DNA from 4 places in the Pseudactinotalea sp. Z1732 genome. Region 4 is predicted to be linked to each of the others. Evidence: riboswitches for the same ligand, from Rfam matches in the RefSeq annotation. Region 4 holds a riboswitch; each other region holds the start of a gene.

Region 1 (3,793 bases), on a different contig from region 4:
TCAGCATCTCGCGCAGCGGCGGGACGTCGCCGGCCGGGTCGACGAAGACACCGGCCAGGCGTTCTTCGAAGCCGGCGGTGTGGGACAGCAGGTGGCGCAGCGTGATCGGTTCGTCGTAGGTGGTGGGGATGTCGAGGTCGATGTAGTCGGCGACCGGGTCATCCAGGCCCACGGCCCCGTCTTCGACCAGTTGCATGACGGCGATTCCGACCACCACTTTGCTGATCGAGCCGACCCGGAACAGCGTGCGCTGGGCATCCACCGGCTGCGGCACCGAGTCAGGGTCGTCGGCGCCGGAGCCGGAGCCGGAGCCGGAGCCGGAGCCGGTGTCGGCGTAGCCGTAGCCACGTTCGGTGACCACCTCGCCCTCGTGGACCACCGAGACCGCTGCCCCGGCCACGCCCTCACGTTCCAGCGCGGCGGGCAGGAAGCCATCCAGCCAGGCCTCGGTGTCCTCGCTGGTCAGCGCGGCGGCCGCCTCGGCCGAGGACGGAGCGGCCGGAGGGTCCGGTGGCGGGTTCACCGGGGCGCCCTGCTGGGCTGCACACCCGGCCAGGACCGCGGCGAGGACGACGGCGATGCTCGCGGCGATCCACGACCGCCGGCGGCGCTGAGGTGCTCCGGCAGGCGGTGCCATGGCCGGCGTGCGAGGCGGGCCGTGGCCTGTACGTGCTGAGTGAGTTCCCACGAGCCCTGACCCTAGGGGCCGCCGACATCACCCCACCCCCGAAGTCAGCATCAATCGGCTGAAACCGCCCCCTCAGCCGACCAGTGCTGGCTTCGTCGCTGAGGCCGCCTGATCATGGGCGAGCAGCCCGGTCCGCAAACGCATCGGCCCGCCCCGAAGTTCGGGGCGGGCCGATGACTCGCACGCGGCAGTTGAGTCCGTGAGCCGGTCAGGCCACCCGGATGAAGGTCGGGTTGGCCCGCCAGATCTTGCTCTCGTGCAGCGCGGTGCCGGGGTTACGGGCGGCGATGTGGTTGCCGTTGCCGGTGTAGATACCGATGTGCCCCGGCCACCACACCAGGTCCCCGGGCTGGGCCTGGCTGGCGGAGACCACCTGGCCGGCGCTGCGCTGGGCCCCGGAGTTGCGCGGCAGGTTGATGCCGGCCTGGGCGTACACGTAGGAGGTGAACCCGGAGCAGTCGAACCCAGCCGGGGTGGATCCACCCCACACGTACGGGGTGCCCACGAACTGGCGGGCGATGTTGACGATCGCACTGCCAGAGGCACTGGCCTGCGGGGAGGGCGCAGCGGAGCGCTGGCCGTCACGGGAGGCCGTGTCGGCCCCTCGTTGCACGGATGCCGATCCCGAGCCCGACGTTGACGCCGATCCCGAGCCCGACACCGACCCTGACGACGAGGCCGACCCCGACGACGATCCCGACCCACCGGGGATGGTGAGTTCGTCACCGGGGAAGATCAGCGCGTCAGCACCCAGGCCGTTGGCGTCGATGATCGCCTGGACGCCGGCGCCGTACCGCGCCGCGATAGCCGCGACGGTGTCACCGCGGCTCACGGTGTGGGTGGCGCCACCAGCGCTGGCGGTCACCGAACCTGTGGGGATGGTGAGTTCGTCACCGGGGAAGATCAGCGCATCGGAGCGAAGGCCGTTTGCGTCGATGATCCCCTGGATGCTGGCGCCATGTTCGGCGGCGATATTGCCGACGGTGTCACCGGCGTTCACGGTGTAGGTCTCGTCCGGGTCGGCGCTGGCTGCGGGCATCGCCAGCCCGAAGGCCAGGCCCGCGGTGGCCACACCGGCCGTACCGCGACGGGCCACCTTTCCCACCGGCAGGTCGGAGAGGAAGGTGGTGGGACGCACGTCGGCTCGGTGCCGCGCGCGTGTGGTGCTGTGTAGTGTCATGGTGTTTTCTCCGGTTGCCTTCGGGGTTAGCTGTCGGGTTCGGGTCGGATAAACACCCGGCCTGGCCGTGGCCAGACTTCACCCCAGGGACCAGCACGCCGGTCCCGTCTTCATGGGTCCCCCGCCCCTGCCATGGCGGCTAATGGACCGCGGACGGTGGCAGAGTTCGGCGTCCGCCCACGGACTTCCAGGTTCGGAAGTGCCGCGACCGTAACCCGCCCACGACGCATTGTCACGGTTCGGTAACATAAGTCACAATTAGGTCACGGTGCGGCTCCGGGGACTCGGTTCACAAGCCCCCGTCCGCGACCGGCTGATGCCCGCGAGCAGGACGGCGATTGCGGGCAGTCCGACGGCACTCATCACTCCACCCCCGCCTCCCGCCGCGTCCGCGCATTGGCGTGCACCGACCACCGCGGCACCCACCGCCCCAGCGCCGCGATCACGGCGCCCGAGAGCACCCCCATCGACACGATCCCGGCGGCCAGCGATCCGAGCGCCGCGCCGGCTGAGACCACCAACGGGCCGGCCGCCCCCCGGTGTCGGCGACAACCGCCAGAACCCAGCACCCGTGGCGAGGGCCCTTGACACCGCATACCGCGCACCTGTCGCCCGGACCGCGGAGCCCGCGTCGATCCCTGGGCCGGACCTGGAAGGCAAAACACCACGGTGCCGCAAACTGGCAAGAAAAGTATCATTCGCGTGCGAGGCGCCTCGGGGGCCGTAGCAAAGTTGTGAGTTATCGCATCATCGCTACTTCGTCATAACTTTTGGCGTGAGTTAATTATGACCTTCTGCCATGATGGGTCCATGGCCATAACTTTCGGTGAGGACCCGGTCCGCGCAGAAGTGTCCGACATCCTGGCCCGCATCGCGGCTGGGGAGACCGTCGACCAGGAACGTGAACGCAAGCATGTGGATCTAAAGGAAGAGACCGGGCGCCGCGACCGTTCGGGACAGGTCGGCCCGGGCGAGGAACGAAGCGCGGCAGTGGCGCAGCAATTGGCCGCTGAGGCAGCATGCATGGCAAATACGCCTGGCGGAGGTGCGCTCATCGTCGGCGTAGGCAACGACGGCACCGTGCTGGGCGCTGCAACGGATGCAGAGTGGCTCAGGCATCGCATCTATGAGATCACCGGACGGCTGCTCACAGTGGACATCGCCGAGAGTGAAGTCCAAGGCAAGCGGCTGCTCGTCATCATCTCACCGCCGGCCGTCGAACCGGTTCGCATCAGTGGTCGGATCCATTGGCGAGTGAATGACAATTGTGTCGAAGTTGATGCCGCCACGTGGCACGCACGTCGCATGCGGACTCTCAACTATGACTGGTCCGGAGACACATCAACCACACCTGCGTCTGCGGCCCGGCCACAAGCGCTGGACCTAGCCCGGGAGTTCCTGCACGACAGTGGCGAGAGCGAAGCCGAGCAGGTTGCGGGTAGTACTGATAGTCAACTCTTGCGTCGACTTAACGCAGTTACCGGCGAGGGCATGCTTACCAATGCTGGCGTCCTGGTCTTCGTCGGTCGGCAGAGCCCTAGCCTCGACTACGTCCGTCGCGAGTATGCCGGTGGCGACAGCGCCACACGCGTGAACCGCAGCGGTCGCTCTCTACTCGAAGAACTCTCTGAAGTGTTCTTGGCGACTGATGCCCACAACGCAACCCGGCACGTTCAAGCCGGCCTGGTGATACGGCAGATCCGAGAGATCCCAGAACTGGCTGCCCGTGAAGCTATCGTCAACGGCGTCGCGCACCGGGAATGGGGGTCCTCGGCCCCCACCATCGTGGAGCACATCGGGCGCACACTACGAGTCACGAGCCCAGGTGGCTTCTTCGGGGGTGTCAACTCATCCAATATCATCACTCACCCGTCGCAGTCGCGAAACGCTGCTCTTACCCAACTCTTGGCCGACTTGAAGGTCGC
Region 2 (3,793 bases), on a different contig from region 4:
CCCGCGGCCGAGGTGCCGTCGACGAGCATCAGGGCACCGTCGTCGTCGACCCTTCTGACCGGGGTGAGGGTGCCGGTGGAGGTCTCGTTGTGGACCCAGCAGTAGGCATCGATCCCCGCAGCGGCCTCGGGGGAGCGGGTGCTGCCGGGTTCGGCGGTGAGGATCTGCGGGTCGGCCAGGAACGGTGCGCCGCTCGCGGCGGCGGCGAACTTGGCGCCGAACTCCCCGGCCCGGACGTGCTGGGAGCGGGTGCGGATCAATCCGAAGGTGGCCGCGTCCCAGAACATCGAGGCGCCACCGTTGCCCAGGGCCACCTCGTACCCCTCGGGGAGGTTGAACAGGGCAGCGAGACCCTCCCGGACGCGGCCGACCAGGGAGCGCACCGGGGGCTGACGGTGGGAGGTGCCCAGCAGCGTGGTGCCCAGGGCGGCCAGCGCCTGGCTCTGCTCCGGCCTGATGCGCGCGGGACCGGAGCCGAACCGGCCGTCCGCGGGACGGATCGAGGCCGGGATGGCGATCGCGGGATCGTTCATGGGCACGATCATCGCAGGTCCGCCGGCCTCGCCAGGAGCGCTGCGGCGCGCGGCCGGCCGGCCCTGGGCGGGAGAGTTGCCGGCAGGGCGCGCAGGAGGTGCGGCGCACCCGGTCCGGAGCCGGACGCCGGGCACTAGGCTGACGGGAGGAATGCGGCGACCACCAAGGGGCAGGCACGTGAGCGACCTGATCGACACCACGGAGATGTATCTCAAGACCGTGTTCGAACTGATCGAGGACGGCGTGGTGCCCCTGCGCGCCCGGATCGCGGAGCGTCTGGGTCACTCCGGGCCCACCGTGTCCCAGACGGTGGCGCGCATGGAACGGGACGGCCTGATGGTGGTCTCCGGTGACCGGCACCTGGAACTGACCGATGAGGGCCTGCGGCGGGCCACCCAGGTGATGCGCAAGCACCGCCTGGCCGAACGGCTGCTGACCGATGTGATCAAACTCGACTGGCCCTACGTGCACGAAGAGGCCTGCCGGTGGGAGCACGTGATGAGCGAGCGGGTGGAGCAGCAGTTGCTCGAACTGCTCGAGCGCCCGCGGGAGGATCCCTACGGCAACACCATCCCCGGCCCCGCCGAGATCGGGCAGCCCGTCGCCGGTGTCGCCGAACTGCCCGGTACGTCCCTGAGCACCGCTATCACCGCCGATCCGGCCCACTACACGCTGGTGCGGATCGGGGAGCCGCTGCAGGTGGATGTGGAGCTGCTGACCGAGTTCGAGCGCGTCGGGTTGGTGCCCGGGGTGGGCTTCCGCGCCCAGACCGACGGCGCAGCGGTAGACCTGACCGTGAACGGACAGAGTCTGGAGCTCACCGAGGACACCGTGGGGCACCTGTTCGTCAGCGCCGCCGAGCCGGGGTGATCCGGTGCCCGTAGCGGGTGTCCGTGTGACGCCCGCGTGCGTTCGGGACGGGGCGCCGGAGGGCCCGCCGGCAGGTGCTCGGTGCCGTGGATCTAGCACAGCCGCAGCCCGCGCGCTCGCTGGGCGGGTCACGAGAGCGGCGTCCTGCATGTGGCGCAGTCCACATTGTGGCGATGACACAGCGTCTCGTCGATCGCGCCGTTGCCTCGGAATTCCACCATTTTCTGGGGACGTAGGCGCCAGGGGCAGATCCTGTGAACCATTTCACAGAACCAATTGTGACCGGAATGTGACTTTTGCCGGGTGCGTCGGGTAACGTCAGCCGTGCTCGTCGTCCCCTCCATCGATGAGTACCCGCAGGCGGCGCCGAACCCTGTCACCGCCAGCAGGTCCCGACAGACGCAATTGACAGGGACGGGGGACCCAACCTTTGGTGCGCGAGCACCTAGGGGTGAAGTCCCACCTGGTTCGCCAGGTAAGACCGGGTGAATCTCCAACCCGAACCCGACAGCTCACCCCGTAGGCGCGTGGAGAAGATTTTGACTCAACGCACAACCGGAGCCCGCCACCGCGCAGCGTGCCGGCCCTCCACCCCCCTGACCGCTTTCGGCACCACAGTGGCCGGCACCACCGGTCGTCGTGCACTGGCCGTAGTTGCTTCCTCCGGACTGGCGCTGACCATGGGCGCCTCCACCGCGGCCGCTGCCCCCCAGGTGTCCAACTCCGCTTCCGGCCTCGGTTCGCTGGCCAACGTGGTGCTCGATGGTGACCGCGACTCCGTCAGCACCTCGCCGACCATCTCGGTCGACGCCGACACCGACTGGTCCTTCACCGCGGCCGTGGTGAGTTCCGAGGCCCCGCCACCACCTCCGCCCCCACCGCCCCCGCCGGCGGCGACCACGCAGCGGCCCACCGCGGCCACCGCCCCGGCGGCCCGCACCGGCAACCGCACCGCCGCTCCGGCTCAGGAGGAGACGCAGCAGGCGGAGGAGCAGCAGGCCGAGGAGCCCGCGAGCGAATCCACGCAGAGCGCCGCACCCGCGTCCGGTTCCGGCTCTGCCGTGGTGAACCTGGCCCGCCGGTACACGGGCACCCCGTACGTGTACGGCGGTAGCACTCCGGCCGGGTTCGACTGCTCCGGCTTCACCGCCTACGTGTACGCCCAGTTCGGTGTCTCCCTGCCCCGGTCGTCCTCGGCCCAGCGCAACGCCGGCCGTGTGGTCTCGGCTTCTGAGGCGCGGCCCGGCGACCTGGTCTGGTGGCCCGGACACGTGGGCATCTACACCGGCAACGGCCAGCACATCGCGGCTCGCAACCCCAGTTCACCCCTGCACGAGGGCCCGATCTGGAACTCGAGCCCCACGTTCATCCGTGTGATGGGCTGACCGGCACACGCACCACTCACAACGGCTCGTCCCGCATCGGGGCGGGCCGTTGTGCTGTGCGCACCGGTGCGTCGTGTACCTGCGTGCCCGTGCGGAGAGGTGCTGGCACAGGCACCGATGAACAGCTCCGATGAGACAGCTATAAGATTTTCCGGCGACATGCCCCGCAACCGTCAGGCTTGTAGCACAATGGTCAAGATCAGCCCAAAAAACGGGGGTAGACCGGTATGGAACGCGAACCCACGATCCTCGTCGGAGTCGACGGATCAGCCGCCAGCCTGAACGCACTGGACTGGGCGTTGGCCCACGCCGGAAAGTCGGGTTGGAACCTGCACCTGGTGTGTGCCTACGCGCTGCCCACCTTCGCCGCCGGAACCATCGACGGCGGGTATGCCACCCTGGACGACACCGCCATCCGCGACGGCGCGCAAGCGGTCCTGGACGAGGCCCTCACCCGCTGTGAGGGCGTGGGTGTGCAGGTGACCAGCGCCCTGGAGACCGGCGACGCGGCCGGAGTGTTGGTGGACCTGTCCGCCCAGGTGCGCCTCGCCGTCGTCGGCACCCGGGGCCGGTCCGGATTCGCCGAACGGATCCTGGGCACCGTCTCCTCGGCGCTACCGGCCCACTCCCACTGCCCCACCGTGGTGGTGCCGCACCGGGAGGGCGAGGACGACGAGGACGCCGGTCTGCCGTTGCCGGTGCGCCGGATCGTGGTGGGCGTGGACGGGTCGGACTCGGCCAAACTCGCCCTGAACGTGGCCATCGACGAGGCCGAACGGTGGGAGGCGGAACTGACCGCCGTGGTCGGTGTGCCGATGGGCGCCGGCGCCGGCCTGCTGGGCTGGCTGCCCTCCGGGGTGGACCGGGAGACCCTGCTGGCCGACGTCAAGACCGGCCTGGACGTCACGGTGGACCGGGCCAGTCAGGGTCGTTCGGTGCAGGTGCGCCGGCACGCCCTGGATGGCACCGGAGCGGCGCTGCTGTCGGAGTTCTCCACCGCGGTG
Region 3 (3,793 bases), on a different contig from region 4:
CGCCCTGGCACAGGTTGTGACCGCGCCCATCCAAGTGTCATGTCGACCCGGTGAAGGGACCCTGGGCCGACTAGGTGCGAGGCCCTCTGAGCCCCTCCGCGGCCGGCCCGGGCGTTCCTACGTCAGTTGGAGGGTGGTGAGGCAGGTCGCGCCCTCGTCGGTGGTGGAGAAGTCGGCTGACCCGGTCAGGCCGTCATAGTGAACCTCAATGGTGCCCTGGACATCGCGCGGCAACCAGAAGCCGGCGAAGCCGTTCGCATAGGTCGTCACCTCTTCATCGATGAGCACCTCGCCTGTTGCATCGTCGAGGATCCGCACCTGGAGGTCCTCGTCGGTCAGCTCACCCTGGCATGTGGTCAGGCTGTGGTAGAAGCACTCGTGAGTCTGGTTCACGTAGGGGGCTACGGAGAGGTAGAAACGGTCCTCGGGCATGGGCAGGGTAAGTTCTTGCTGCCCATCGGAGAACATCAGTTCATCGGCTCGGATGGAGGCCATGTAGTCGGTGGGGCGTTCGGGCCCACCGAGTCGATCGAGGTGGTCGATCATCTCCGCGACCTCCATGCCGGCCAGGTCATGGGTGGCGAGGAACTCGGCTTCATCACCCTCGGTGGTTGGCTCGGAGGCCGGATCCGCCGAGGAGCAGCCGGCGAGGATCAGCACCAGCGCCCCGACGATCGCCGCAATTCTTTTCACGTTCTTCCACCTGTCCTATCAGTCCCGGCGCATCTTCTGACCAGCACGGCAGCAGGTCATACTTACCAAGGATTCTTGCCGATCAACTGGGTCATCGTAGGCAACTGCTGCTGCCGAGAGTTTAGGTCTTTCGTCCCGGACCCAGGCGGAGCCTTCCTGCGGCGCCTATTTGAATCGCCCCAGCAGGCCGTTCTGGGCCGGCGCGGGCGCAAGTAGCCCTGTCAACTGATGGTGGCGAGGAGTTCGTTGCAGGCTTCCTCGCAGGCTCGGCACGCCTCTGCGCAGATGCGGCAATGGTCATGGGCCTGTGCGTGACGGGCGCACTCATCGCCGCAGGACTGACAAGCCTGGGCGCAGGCCTGCAACTGAGCACGGATGAGGTTAGCGTCATGACCGGTTTGTCGGGACAGCATGCGGGCCGTGGCATCGCAGATGTCGGCGCAGTCCAGGTTGGTACGTATGCACGTGCGCAACTCGGCAACCATTTCCTCGCTCAGACAAGCGTCTGCGCAGGCGGTACACGCCTGGGAACAGGCCACGAGGGCATCGATCGTTCGGGCCAGTAGATCCCGGTCCAGAGTGATCTGGGCAGGGTGGGTATCCATCATCTCTGCGGTTCTCATTGTCGCTCCCGTTTCGATAACCATCACAGCATTGGCTCTCGACGTTACGACAGCAGCGGCAGGCATGCAGCCGGCGAGGCGGGGTGTGACGATGAAGGTTTGATGAAGTATTCCGGTAATCCCGTGATCAAACCGTGATCTGAGGATTTGCGGTATGTACTGTCACTCTTGCTCCCGCCGTGCGGGAAGCCCACAAGCGGACGCCGAACCCTGCCACCGCACCGTGGTCACCGATCAACGCCGTGGCAGGGGCGGGGGACCCAACCGTCGGTGCGCGAGCACCTAGGGGTGAAGTCCCGCCTGGGAAGCCAGGTGAGACCGGGTGAATCTCCAACCCGAACCCGACAACTGACCTCGTAGGCGAACTGGAGAACCGAATTGACTGAACCAACAACCGGCGCCCGACACCGCGCGGCCTGCCGCCCCTCCACCCCACTGACCGTTCTTGGTCACGCAGTCACTGGGACCACCGGCAGACGGGCGCTGGCCGTCTTTGCCTCCTCCGGCTTGGCGCTCACCATGGGCGCCTCCAGCGCTGTAGCCCTCCCCCAGGTGTCGAGTTCGAGTTCCGGCGTTGGCTCCCTGGCCAACGTGGTGCTCGACGCCGACCTCGACAAGGTGACCACCTCACCGACCGTCTCGGTCGATGCAGACATCGCCTGGGACTTCGCCGCCGCCGAGGTCTCCTCCGAAGCCCCGCCCCCTCCCCCGCCGCCAGAGCCGGTCATCACCGCGCCGCAGCGCCCCACCCAGGACGCCGCCCCGGCCTCCCGCACCGGGCAGCGCACCGAGCAGCCGGCTCAACAGCCGGAGCAGCAGGCCGAGGAGCAGGCCGGGGAAGGCTCGGGCGGGTCCAGCGAGCAGGTCGCAAGCACCTCTTCCGGTTCTGCGGTCGTGGACGTCGCCCGCCGCTATGTAGGCACCCCGTATGTGTGGGGCGGCTCCACCCCGGCGGGCTTTGATTGCTCGGGCTTCACCGCCTACGTCTTCGCCCAATTCGGGGTAAGCCTGCCTCGGACATCCGGTGCCCAGGCGGGCGCCGGACGCATCGTCTCGGCAGCCGAAGCCCAGCCCGGCGATCTGGTGGCGTGGCCCGGTCACGTGGGCATCTACACCGGCAATGGCAACAACATCGCCGCCCGAAACCCCGGCACCGCGCTGTACGAGGGACCCATCTTCCATAACAACCCCACGTTCATCCGCGTGCTCTGACCGCAGATCTCAGCACTCTGCATCGGCCCGCCCTGCCCCAGGGGCGGGCCGATGCTCGTGCTGTGGGTGCCGACGAGGACGCATCCCTTGAGGTGCCCATTGGAGTTGATATCAAGCCTGTGAATGCTGACGACTTAACGGCAGTTCGATAGTGAACACCGCGCCGTGGCCAAGCCCCGCGCTGTCCGCTCTCACACTGCCCGCATGGGCCTGGGCGATGGAGTGGCTGATGGCAAGGCCGATCCCCGACCCTCCGTGCGCGCGGTCACGAGCAGCATCGGCACGGTAGAAGCGCTCGAACAGGTGGGGCAGATGCTCGGCGGCTATTCCGCTGCCATTGTCCTGCACCCACAAACGCAGGCGCGATCCAATCCGGTCGGCGCCCAACTGGACCTGACCTCCCTTGGGGGTGTGCCGCACGGCGTTGTCCAGCAAATTTGTCAAGACCTGCCCGAGCCGGTCAGGGTCGGCGGTGATGACCGCCTGGCGTTCTGACCTTGTGGCCACGATCGCCAGGTCAATGTCCTTGCTAGTGCACTTCACGCTTGCCTGTGCTGCGGCGTCTTCGAGCAGGTCACCGACCCGCACCAGCTGCCATCGCATTTCTAAGCGTCCCTCGCTAGCGGCAGTCACCAGGGCCATGTCCTGGGCCAGACGGGCAAGTCGTGCCACCTGCTCACGCAGCATGACTATGGTCGGTTCATCAGCCGGCACGACACCGTCCACAATCCCTTCGAGGTAGCCATCCAGCGTCGCCACCGGGGTGCGCAATTCATGAGCCAGGTCGCCCAACATGCGAGTGCGGGTCTGTTCGATCCCACCAAGGTCGGTGGCCATGGTGTTGAACGCGCCGGCGAGGTCATCGAACTGCGCACCCATGCGGACCGCTGGCACATGGACGTTGTAGTCACCGCTGGCGACCTTCGCTGCTGCTTGGCGGAGGCGTTCTAACGCCATGGTGATGCGTCGAGTAAGGAAAATGCTGACCAGCACTGACGTCAGGAGAGCGACGAGGAGCGCCAGGGACAGAGACAGGGTCCATGCCGCGGTGAAGGCTTGCCTTGCGTGCGCCACGACCTCGGAGTCAGCGGGCTCGGCCATGAGCATGTGATCGTGGAAGATCATCGGCCCGATCACCGAGGCCACAGCCCATGCTGTCCCGGCGGCCACCAACAGGACCGCGACGATCGCTGCCAGGAGCCGAGCACCCAGCCCCCACTGTTTTCGCGGCCGCTTGTTCATGAACCCGTCCCCATTCGGTAGCC
Region 4 (3,793 bases):
CCAATTGGGTGGGCGATGACAACCTCGTCGATGTCCATATCGGACATCTGCGACGCAAACTCGGCGACAAGGCATCCGCGCCGAGGTTCATCCGGACCGTACGTGGAGTTGGCTACCGAATGGGGACCGGGTCATGAACAAGCGGCAGCCAAGACAGTGGGGACTGGGCGCTCGGCTCCTGGCAGCGATCGTCGTGGTCCTCTTGGTGGCCGCCGGGACAGCGTGGGGTGTCGCTTCGATGATCGGGCCGATGATCTTCCACGATCACATGCTCATGGCCGAGCCCGCTGACTCCGAGGTCGTGGCTCACGCACGGCAAGCCTTCACCGCGGCATGGACCCTGTCCCTCTCCGTGGCGCTCCTCGTCGCTCTCCTGTCGTCGGTGCTCGTGAGCATCTTCGTCACTCGACGCATCACCAGGGCGTTGGAAAGGGTCCGACAAGCAGCAGTGCAGGTCGCAAGCGGTGACTACAACGTCCATGTGCCAGCGGTCCACATGGGCGCGCAGTTCGATGACCTCGCCGCCGCGTTCAACACCATGGCCACTGACCTAGGCCATATCGAAAAGACCCGAACCCGCATGCTGGGCGACCTGGCCCATGAACTGCGCACCCCGGTGGCGACCCTGGATGGCTACCTCGAAGGGATCGTCGACGGTGTCGTGCCCGCCGGTGAACGGACGATGGGCATGCTGCGTGAGCCGGTCGCACGCCTTGCCCGGCTGGCCCAGGACATAACGCTCGTGACAACCGCCAGCGAGGGCCGCTTGGAGATGCGGTGGCAGCCGCTGCAGGTCCGTGACCTGCTTCAGGACGCCGCAACACAGGCAGGCGTCAAGTCCGCGGACAAGGGCATTGACCTGACGATCGAGGCCACGGAGTCGGAACGCCAGACGGTCATCACCGCGGACCCTGACCGGCTCGGGCAGGTCCTGACCAACCTGCTGGACAACGCCGTGCGGCACACCCCAACGGGAGGTCACGTCCAATTGGGTGCCAACCGGAGTGGATCGCGACTGCGGTTGTGGGTCCAGGACAACGGCGGTGGGATAGCCGCCGAGCACCTGCCCCACCTGTTCGAGCGCTTCTACCGTGCCGATGCGGCTCGTGACCGCGCGCACGGAGGGTCAGGAATCGGGCTTGCCATCAGCCGCTCCATCGTCCAGGCCCACGGTGGCAGCATGGAAGCGGCCAGCACCGGGCTTGGCCACGGCGCCGTCTTCACCATCGAACTGCCCTTGGGTCGGCAGCCTTCGCAGGCCTGAGACCGACTCCACCGCACACGTCTTCGGCAGTGGCCGCGCTGGAAAGGGTGCGCCCTCATCCGCAGCCACAGCACGAGCATCGGCCCGCCCTGGGCCGGACGGGCCGATGCCGCAACTGAGATATGCGGTCAGAGCACGCGGATGAACGTGGGGTTGCTATGGAAGATCGGGCCCTCGTACAGGGCGGTACCGGGGTTTCGGGCGGCGATGTTGTCGCCGTTGCCGGTGTAGATACCCACATGACCGGGCCACGCCACCAGATCGCCGGGCTGGGCCTCGGCTGCCGAGACTATGCGTCCGGCGCCCGCCTGGGCACCGGACGTCCGAGGCAGGCTTACCCCGAATTGGGCGAAGACGTAGGCGGTGAAGCCCGAGCAATCAAAGCCCGCCGGGGTAGAGCCGCCCCACACATACGGGGTGCCCACGTAGCGGCGGGCGACGTCCACGACCGCGGAACCGGAGGCAGAGGCAGTGCTCGCGGTCTGCTCGCTTGATTCGCCGGAGGAGGAATCCTCGGTCTGCTGCTCCTGCTGTTGAGCCGGCTGCTCGGTGCGCTGCCCGGTGCGGGAGGCCGGAGCGGCACGCGGGGTGGGGCGCTCCGGCGCAGTGATGACAGGCGCTGGCGGTGGGGGTGGGGGTGGGGGTGGAGCTTCGGAGGAGACCTCAGCGACGGCGACGTGCCAGTCGATGCCCTCATCGACAGTGACGGTTGGTGAGGTGACCACCTTATCGATGTCGACGTCGGCGTCGAGCACCACGTTGGCCAGGGCGCCGGCCCCGAAACTCGAACTCGACACCTGGGGGACGGCCGCAGCGCTGGAGGCGCCCATTGTGAGCACCAGTCCGGAGGAGGCGAAGACGGCCAGCGCCCGTCTGCCGGTGGTCCCAGTGACTGAGTCAGCGAAAACGGTCAGTGGGGTGGAGGGGCGGCACGCCGCGCGGTGTCGGGCGCCGGTTGTTGGTTCAGTCAATTCGGTTCTCCAGTTCGCCTACGAGGTCAGTTGTCGGGTTCGGATTGGAGACTTACCCGGTCTGCCTGGCTCCCCAGGCGGGACTTCACCCCTAGGTGCTCGCGCACCGACGGCTGGGTCCCCCGCCCCTGCCACGGCGTTGATCGGTGACCACGGTGCGGTGGCAGGGTTCGGCGTCCGCTTGTGGGCTTCCCGCACGGCGGGAGCAAGAGTGACAGTACATACCGCGAACCCTCAGATCACGGTTAGATCACGGCATTACCGAATGCTTCATCAAACCTTCATCGTCATCCCCCGCCTCGGCGACTGCACGCCCGCCGCTCCTGTCGTAGCGTCGGGGCGGCCGAGACCTTGCCGCCTGCGCTGCAGAAGGCACCTGATTCGAGACGAAAAGCCGAGAATCTCGGGCGCAGTGGTTGCCTGGATGACCCCCACTAGGACGGTGGAAGAACATGAAAAGAATGGCGGCGCTGGTGCTGATCCGCGCCGGCTGCTCCTCGTTGGATCCGGCCTCCGAGCCCACCGCCGGAGGTGGTGAAGCCGCGTTCCTCGCCACCCATGACTTGGCCGGCATGGAGGTCGCAGAGATGATCGACCACCTGGACCGGCTCGGTGGAAAGGAACGCCCCACCGACTACATCGCCTCCATCCGGCCCGATGAACTGGTGCTCTCCGACGGGCAGCAGGAACTGGCCGAAGTGCTCATCGATGAAGAATTGGCGACCTATGCGAACGGTTTCGCCGGCTTCTGGTTGCCACGCGATCTGCAGGGCACCATCAAGGTCAACCATGACGGCCTGACGGGTACAGCCGAGTTCTCCACCACCGACGAGGTCGCCACCTGCCTCACCACCCTCCAACTGATATAGGTCGCGGTCACAACCTGTGCCAATCTCGGAGCAGCAGGACGGCGCACCGGTGAGCGCGGCGCACGCGGCTAGCGACGCCGGGCAAGCCGCCGCACCCCATAGCCGCGTCATCGGACTGGACGCGGCGCGGGCGCTGGCCATCCTGGGCATGCTCGCGGTCAACGTCGGTCCGCTCTATGACGATGGCATCGCCGGGCTGGTCATGCGGCTGCCGCACGGGCGGGCTTCATTGTTGTTCGTGCTGCTGGCCGGGATCGGGTACTCGTTCCTGACCCGCCGGGCCCGCGACGGTGCCGCGCCACCCTGGGGGCAGGTGTTGTGGCGGACGGTTCTGCTGAGCCTGATCGGGCTGAGCACTCAGTTGGCGGGTCATGGCGCCAAGGTGATCTTGACCACCTATGCGGTGCTGTTTCTCGTGGGACTGGTGGTGGTGCGGGCCCCCTCATGGCTGCTGCTGACCGCCTCGATCGCGGCAACTGCCGCTGGACCACTGGTGTGGCTGGGTGTCCAACTCAGAACCGGTGAGGTCTTCGACCGGGAGCCCGCCACGCTACTGGATGCGCCCGGGCAGATCGTGGCCTCGACATTCCTGACCGGGCCGTACCCGGTGATCACCTGGCTCGGGCCGTTCCTGTTCGGGATGTGGCTGGGCAGGTTGCGCCTGCAAGACCGGTGCGTCCAGATACGGC

The links. A riboswitch is a leader RNA that binds a small molecule or an ion and turns the genes downstream of it on or off. The one in region 4 is predicted to bind cyclic di-AMP.
Region 1: it holds a riboswitch for cyclic di-AMP, as region 4 does, so the genes downstream of both, ACPL7H_RS19130 (LysM peptidoglycan-binding domain-containing protein) here and ACPL7H_RS17765 (C40 family peptidase) in region 4, are expected to answer to the same signal.
Region 2: it holds a riboswitch for cyclic di-AMP, as region 4 does, so the genes downstream of both, ACPL7H_RS11845 (C40 family peptidase) here and ACPL7H_RS17765 (C40 family peptidase) in region 4, are expected to answer to the same signal.
Region 3: it holds a riboswitch for cyclic di-AMP, as region 4 does, so the genes downstream of both, ACPL7H_RS19085 (C40 family peptidase) here and ACPL7H_RS17765 (C40 family peptidase) in region 4, are expected to answer to the same signal.

Annotation. Positions count from the first base shown of each region.
Region 1 covers NZ_JBMPQC010000030.1:6,789-10,581, forward strand. Annotated here, with positions in the region: gene ACPL7H_RS19125 (serine hydrolase domain-containing protein) at 1-637, opposite strand, end outside; gene ACPL7H_RS19130 (LysM peptidoglycan-binding domain-containing protein) at 897-1,868, opposite strand; cyclic di-AMP (ydaO/yuaA leader) riboswitch at 1,870-2,019, opposite strand; gene ACPL7H_RS19135 (hypothetical protein) at 2,231-2,389, opposite strand; gene ACPL7H_RS19140 (ATP-binding protein) at 2,679-3,793, shown strand, end outside.
Region 2 covers NZ_JBMPQC010000005.1:240,102-243,894, reverse strand. Annotated here, with positions in the region: gene serC (phosphoserine transaminase) at 1-533, opposite strand, end outside; gene ACPL7H_RS11850 (iron dependent repressor, metal binding and dimerization domain protein) at 712-1,404, shown strand; cyclic di-AMP (ydaO/yuaA leader) riboswitch at 1,775-1,944, shown strand; gene ACPL7H_RS11845 (C40 family peptidase) at 1,944-2,789, shown strand; gene ACPL7H_RS11840 (universal stress protein) at 3,017-3,793, shown strand, end outside.
Region 3 covers NZ_JBMPQC010000029.1:6,822-10,614, forward strand. Annotated here, with positions in the region: gene ACPL7H_RS19075 (CueP family metal-binding protein) at 118-693, opposite strand; gene ACPL7H_RS19080 (four-helix bundle copper-binding protein) at 915-1,316, opposite strand; cyclic di-AMP (ydaO/yuaA leader) riboswitch at 1,545-1,694, shown strand; gene ACPL7H_RS19085 (C40 family peptidase) at 1,695-2,528, shown strand; gene ACPL7H_RS19090 (ATP-binding protein) at 2,640-3,770, opposite strand; gene ACPL7H_RS19095 (response regulator) at 3,767-3,793, opposite strand, start outside.
Region 4 covers NZ_JBMPQC010000016.1:15,504-19,296, reverse strand. Annotated here, with positions in the region: gene ACPL7H_RS17775 (response regulator) at 1-137, shown strand, start outside; gene ACPL7H_RS17770 (sensor histidine kinase) at 134-1,264, shown strand; gene ACPL7H_RS17765 (C40 family peptidase) at 1,393-2,235, opposite strand; cyclic di-AMP (ydaO/yuaA leader) riboswitch at 2,236-2,384, opposite strand; gene ACPL7H_RS17760 (CueP family metal-binding protein) at 2,688-3,104, shown strand; gene ACPL7H_RS17755 (heparan-alpha-glucosaminide N-acetyltransferase domain-containing protein) at 3,121-3,793, shown strand, end outside.